Collimonas fungivorans Ter331: one gene and its partner. The protein of the gene in region 1 interacts with the protein of each later gene in a pairwise test. Links are inferred from orthologs where the notes say so. Each region holds a gene or a part of one and is shown on either strand. Other genes may lie near its edges.

Evidence for each region.
Region 2: the proteins of recA (region 1) and dprA interact in binary tests that used the Bacillus subtilis proteins (3 or more experiments, as listed by UniProt). The link is inferred for Collimonas fungivorans Ter331 from one-to-one orthologs.

The regions. Positions count from the first base shown.
Region 1 is NC_015856.1:4,476,548-4,479,698, forward strand. The notes cover bases 166-2,995. They hold recA (recombinase RecA), read right to left. Parts: upstream 2,221-2,995; coding sequence 1,111-2,220; downstream 166-1,110. Other genes in these bases: CFU_RS19835 (DUF2889 domain-containing protein), read right to left, coding at 166-308; recX (recombination regulator RecX), read right to left, coding at 514-984; CFU_RS25305 (hypothetical protein), read left to right, coding at 2,317-2,673; ggt (gamma-glutamyltransferase), read left to right, coding at 2,670-2,995. In the rest of the region: more of CFU_RS19835, read right to left, coding at 1-165; more of ggt, read left to right, coding at 2,996-3,151. UniProt on the Bacillus subtilis protein: Multifunctional protein involved in homologous recombination, DNA repair and competence.
Region 2 is NC_015856.1:4,806,082-4,809,333, reverse strand. The notes cover bases 295-3,225. They hold dprA (DNA-processing protein DprA), read left to right. Parts: upstream 295-1,169; coding sequence 1,170-2,282; downstream 2,283-3,225. Other genes in these bases: CFU_RS21355 (DNA topoisomerase III), read left to right, coding at 3,180-3,225; CFU_RS21360 (DUF494 family protein), read left to right, coding at 2,454-2,933; CFU_RS21370 (LysM peptidoglycan-binding domain-containing protein), read left to right, coding at 295-1,049. In the rest of the region: more of CFU_RS21370, read left to right, coding at 1-294; more of CFU_RS21355, read left to right, coding at 3,226-3,252. UniProt on the Bacillus subtilis protein: Protein that helps load RecA onto ssDNA during transformation. Binds cooperatively to circular ssDNA, is able to bridge different segments of DNA. Favors the loading of RecA onto SsbA- or SsbB-coated ssDNA and formation of RecA-DNA filaments.

The DNA of each region.
Region 1 (3,151 bases):
AGGCTCAAGCCGATCAATTTCTTGTAATCAGGTTCGATGGTGTTGCAATGGCCGCGATACGGCACCGCTTCGGAATTCGCCTCGACCTCGACGATCACGAACTGGCGGTCGAGCGTCAGCCGCAGCCACAGGCTGTGCAGGGGCTGGCCTGCCGGTAAATTGCCGGCTGGCAAAGGAAGATCGAAGGGTTTGGTATCGGTAACATGGGCGTCGATTTCCCATAGGTCGTCGTCACGTACGAACGCGTCGATCTGAATCGCGCGGGTGTGCTTCAACGCTCGGCGGGAAATGGAAGGTGTCAGAGACATAATGGTGGACTGATTTGCGTGTCGTTACCACAGTTTCTATGGTAACTGCCGCTCCTGCGGTTTGCAAAAAACCCCAAAAGTGTAGCACAGCTTGGCGGGCTTAGCGATTTTGATGGGCCGTTGCAAAATAGCCACTGCCGGTCACCACCATTCAAATCAGCAGGGAAAACGGAGCGGAAACACGGTGGAAAACACTGCCCCGGACTCAGTAACCTTCGCCGTCGCTGTCATCATCGCCGCCACCTTTCACCGCCGCCTGTATCGCTCGATGAGAAAATCCGCGCTGCAGCAAGAAACGCATCTGCTTGGCGCGCTCTTCGGCGCTGGCCGGGACTTGCTTGAATTTCTTGCGCCAGACTTCGCGCGCGCGGGCGATTTCGCCGCTGGCCAGGCCGGCCTTGATGTCTACCAGCGCATCGGCATCGATGCCGTGGCTTTGCAGTTCCGACAGGATGCGGCTGTTGCCGTAACGATGGGCACGCCTGTGAATCAAGGATTCGGAAAAACGCGCCTGCGACAGGAGTTTTGCCGCCTCCAGCGTATCCAGCAAGGCTTCGATATCGTCGCCTTCCTGCGCATAACGGGCCAGTTTGCGCGCCAGCTCCAGGCGGCTGTGCTCGCGCGCCGACAGATAACGCAGCGCCCTGGCCTTGAGACTGATCTGTGGTTTTGCCATGGCAGCTTCCTGTAGTTCTAAATACCTGCCCGAAAACTAAAACGCCTTTCAACAATCCATCCGGCGGATATGTATGAAAGGCGTTTGCCGAACGGGGCCGGCGGACATCGCTAAAGGCGAAGTCTATTAAACCGGCTCTTCAGCCTTGGCAGCAGCCTTGCTTGCCTTGGCAGCGGCTTTTTCCGCCGCCTTGTCGCCGCCGTCCGACTTGATCTCGCCCAGTAGCGGCACACCCAGCGAAGCACGCACCTTGTTTTCGATTTCACGCGCCAGTTCCGGCCGTTCTTTCAGGTAGGTACGGGCATTGTCCTTACCCTGGCCGATACGTTCGCCGTTGTAGCTGTACCAGGCGCCCGATTTTTCAACGATCTTGGCGTCGGAGCCGAGATCGAGGATTTCACCTTCGCGCGATGTGCCTTCGCCATACAGGATGTCGAAATGCGCTTCCTTGAACGGCGGCGCGATCTTGTTCTTGACGACCTTGACCTTGGTTTCGTTGCCGATCACCTCATCGCCCGACTTGATCGAACCGGTGCGGCGGATATCCAGCCGCACCGAAGCGTAGAACTTCAGCGCGTTGCCGCCGGTGGTGGTTTCCGGATTGCCGAACATGACGCCGATCTTCATGCGGATCTGGTTGATGAAGATCACCAGCGTGTTGGTGCGGTTGATGCTGCCGGTCAGCTTGCGCAGCGCTTGCGACATCAGGCGCGCTTGCAGGCCAGGCAGGGAATCGCCCATGTCGCCTTCGATTTCGGCGCGCGGCGTCAGCGCCGCCACCGAGTCGACCACGATCAGGTCGACGCCGCCCGAGCGCACCAGCGCATCGGTGATTTCCAGCGCCTGTTCGCCGGTGTCCGGCTGCGAAATCAGCAGCTCGGACAGGTTGATGCCCAGCTTCTGCGCATAACCGACGTCCAGCGCATGTTCCGCATCGATGAACGCGCAAGTGCCGCCCAGCTTCTGCATTTCGGCGATGGTTTGCAGGGTCAGCGTGGTTTTACCGGAAGATTCCGGACCGTAGATCTCGACCACCCGGCCGCGCGGCAGGCCGCCCACGCCCAGCGCGATGTCCAGGCCGAGCGAACCGGTCGAGACAACCTGCACTTCTTCGACCACGGCGCCGTCTTCCATGCGCATGACCGAACCTTTGCCGAATTGTTTTTCGATCTGCGCCAAGGCCGCGGCAAGGGCCTTGCTTTTATCCGGATTGGGTGCGGATTTTTTATCGTCCATGGTTGTTCTTTCGGCAAAAATGGTGAGTGATAATGGTGAATGATTCAGGACCTGAGCTAGAGCTTCAGGTAGTACTGTATAAAAAAACAGTGATTTATGCAAGCACTGTCGCAAATTTTTAAAAGCCTGATGCATATTGTATGTGCAGAAATCTCTGCCGGCGATGCGAATCGCCCTAAATCCCCTGTAAAAAATCACGTTTTAGGTACGGACTTATTACGAATCTTATTGCCAGGGCTTAGAAACATCGGGCGCATTTCATGCTTATTACGCATATCGTCATCAGGAAAAGTAAAAAGGATGCCGGATGCGCAAGAGGATGCAATAATCGTGACGCACATTTTGCTTCGGCCGCCAGTCGGCCGCCGGGCAATGCGCCATATTTCGAGACAGGGGCAAGCGGCTTGCCCACTAATAAACGGGGAGAAGGTATGCGTATTACATATTGGATGAAACCATTGGCGGCGTCGGCGCTGCTGCTGGGTTTGCTGGGCACGGTCCAGGCAGCGTCCGCACCTGCGGTCGAGGCGAAGAACGGCATGGTGGTGACTTCGCAGCACCTGGCGTCGCAGGTCGGGGTCGACATCCTGAAGATGGGCGGCAACGCGGTCGATGCGGCGGTAGCGGTCGGTTATGCGCAGGCGGTGGTAAATCCCTGCTGCGGCAATATCGGCGGCGGCGGCTTCATGACCATCCACCTGGCCGACGGCCGCGATACCTTCATCAATTTCCGCGAAACGGCGCCGGCCGCGGCCAGCGCCAACATGTACCTGGACGCTAACGGCAAGGCGATCACCAACGCCAGCCTGTTCGGCTACCTGGCGGCCGGCGTGCCGGGCACCGTGCTGGGACTCGACAGTGCGCAACGCAAATACGGCAAGCTGACCCGCGCTCAGGTGATGCAGCCGGCGATCAAGCTGGCGCGCGACGG
Region 2 (3,252 bases), 330 kb from region 1 along the record:
CAGCTGCACTCCTTCTTGCTTTAAGTGCCGGATTTGGCGGCATGGCCCATGCCCAAGCGGTCAAGACCATGCGTTGTGAATTCTTGCCCAATGCCCCGGACCAGCACGTTGTGGTGCGTGGCGATACGCTGTGGGGAATCTCCGGGCAGTTCCTGCAACATCCATGGTGCTGGCCGCAAGTATGGGGCCTGAACCAGGACCAGATCCGCAATCCGCACTGGATTTATCCAGGCCAGATCGTCTATTTCGACCGCGTCAACGGCCGCCTGCGCCTCGGCAAATCGGCCGGCGAACCGGGCGTTGTCAAATTGTCGCCGCAAACGCGCGTGCAAGGCATAGGCCGCGATGCGATCACCGCCATTTCCACCGACGCCATCGGCCCGTTCCTGTCGCAGCCGCTGATCGTCGAAGACGACGAGTTGAAGAATTCGCCACATATCGTGGCGGTCCAGGACGGCCACCTGAATCTCGGCAAGGGCGACAAAGCCTATGTCCGCGGCGACCTGGCTGACGCCAGCGCGTTCCAGGTATTCCGTCCCGGCAATCCGCTCAAGGATCCGGACACCGGCAAGGTCATCGCCAATGAAGCGCTGTACCTGGGCACCCTGAAGCTGGAGCGCAGGGGCAAGACTGCCGACGAAGCGGCGACATTCAGCGTGATCGACACCAAGGAAGAAATGCAGGTCGGCGACCGCATCATCCCGCGCCCGGTTGAGCCGATCCTGAACTATGTGCCGCATGCGCCGGCCACCGAAGTCAATGCTCGCGTGGTCTCGGTCTATGGCGGCGTGGCTACCGCGGCGCAGAACCAGATCCTCAGCATCAACCGCGGCAAGGCTGACAATATCGATATCGGCACCGTGTTGCAGCTGTACCGTTTCGGCAAAACCGTCAAGGATCCTGCCGATCACAACAAGAAGGTCAAGCTGCCGGATGAACAATACGGTACCCTGTTCATTTTCCGTGTCTTCAACCATATTTCCTATGGCCTGATCATGGAAGTCCAGAACACGGTCGATATCGGCGATATCGCCAGGTCGCCGGAATAAAGGTCTTTACTGCTGTTGACAACGATAAACGACGATAAGCTTCATGACGGCGGCGGCGGTGCAGACCGCCGCCCGCCAGCCGCCGGCAATGCAACGGATGCTGCAGTTGATGCAGATGAGCTGGCAGCCTGGTTGCGTCTGGAGCAGACAGCCGGTGTCGGCGCGGAAACTGCGCGCCGGCTGCTGGTGGCCTTCGGCCTGCCGGCCAACATCTTTTCCTGTTCCTTCTCCGCCCTGCACAAGGTAGTGCCCGAACGCATTGCCTACGCCTTGCTGGCGGCGCCATCGGATGCCGTCCAGGCGCTGATAGAGCGCACCCAGGAATGGTTGCAACAGCCGGGAAACCGGCTGTTCACGCTAGCCGACAGCGCCTATCCGCAAGCCCTGCTGGACATTTCCGATCCACCGCTGATGCTGTACGTGAAGGGCCGCGCCGAACTGCTGGAGCGGCCGGCCATGGCGGTGGTCGGTAGCCGCAACGCTACGGTGCAGGGCGTCGCCAATGCCGACCGCTTTGCCGAAATCCTCAGCCAGCGCGGCCTTACCGTCATCTCCGGCATGGCCTTGGGGATAGACGCCGCCGCCCACCAGGGCGCTTTGCGCGGCGCCGCCGGCAATCCCGAGGGCGGCAGCACGGTGGCGGTGATCGGCACCGGCGCTGACATCGTCTACCCGGCGCGCAATCGCGGGCTGGCGCACCAGATTGCCGAGGCCGGCTGCATCGTCAGCGAATACCCGCTGGGCATGCCTGGCGTCGCCGCCAACTTTCCGCGCCGCAACCGCATCATTTCCGGCCTGGCGCGCGGCGTGCTGGTAGTCGAGGCGGCGGCCCAGTCCGGTTCGCTGATCACCGCCAGGATGGCGGCCGAGCAGGGACGGGACGTGTTCGCGATCCCCGGCTCGATCCATTCGCCGCTGTCGAAAGGTTGCCACCAGCTGATCAAGCAGGGCGCCAAGCTGGTGGAGTCGGCCCAGGATATCCTGGAGGAACTGGGCAGTTTACAGGCAGCAGTGGCAACCCCAGCGCAACCCGCGGCGATGCCCAGCGCCGCGCCGGCTGACAGCGGCGGTCAGGAGCTGCTTGCCATACTCGGGTATGATCCGGTCGGTTTCGACGTTCTGGCGGCGCGCAGCGGCAGCGATGCGGCGAGCCTGGGCGGACGGTTGCTGGAGCTGGAGCTGGCGGGGCTGATAGAGGCTTTGCCCGGCGCAATTTACCGCCGCATCGGCTGATACAAGCCTGGCGCGAGGAGGATGATATTTTGCCATTTCGGGCGGTCCGGCATAAATCTGCGATACTAATATACGTATACTGTTGGCTGAAACGGCTTTATTGCCCTGCGTTTTTGCGCTTACCCTTGTACTTTGCTTGTCTTACCCTTACCTTAGCGATACAGTAGAACCATGTTTGAAGTCCTTGTTTATCTGTATGAAACTTATTATCGGCCCGATGCCTGCCCTGAACCGGAGGCTTTGGTCAAGAAGCTGTCGGCGATCGGCTTTGAAGAAGAAGAGATAGCCAAGGCGCTCGGCTGGCTGACGGATCTGGCGGAAACCAACCACGAGTTCGCCGATAAATATCCGCAGCAAACCGCTTTTTCTTTTGGCATCCGTATTTACGCCCAGCAAGAGATTGATGTACTGGGCATTCCTGCGATCGGCTTCATCCAGTTCCTGGAATCGGCCAAGATGCTCAACCCGGTGCAACGCGAGATTGTCATTGAGCGTGCGCTGACCGTCAGCGAGACCCCGGTCCCGCTCGACAAACTCAAGGTGATCGTATTGATGGTGCTATGGAGCCAGGGCAAGGAGCCGGACGGCCTGATGTTCGACGAGCTGTTTCTCGACGAAGACGACGATCCTGAGCCGCGCCAGCTGCATTAAACACGACGTTCACCTGCTGCATGCTGGCCAGACCGAGGTCTTGCTGCTTGCGATTTTTCCAACAACCCGCTTATCATTGGCCGCATTATGCGGCGCCGGCCGTGAAGTTTGCTGCGATGTTTGCTGCGATGTTTGCTGATATATTACGGGTGATTTCCCGCTGGCAACTAAATTTCCGGATTGACGCTTGCGAGCCAAAGCAAAAACATGCGCTGAAATAATGCGCGCTACTTTCGAGACGACACTATGAGCAAGACCCTCATCATTGCTGAGAAACCTTCTGTCGCGAACGACATCGCGAAGACGCTCGGCGGCTTCA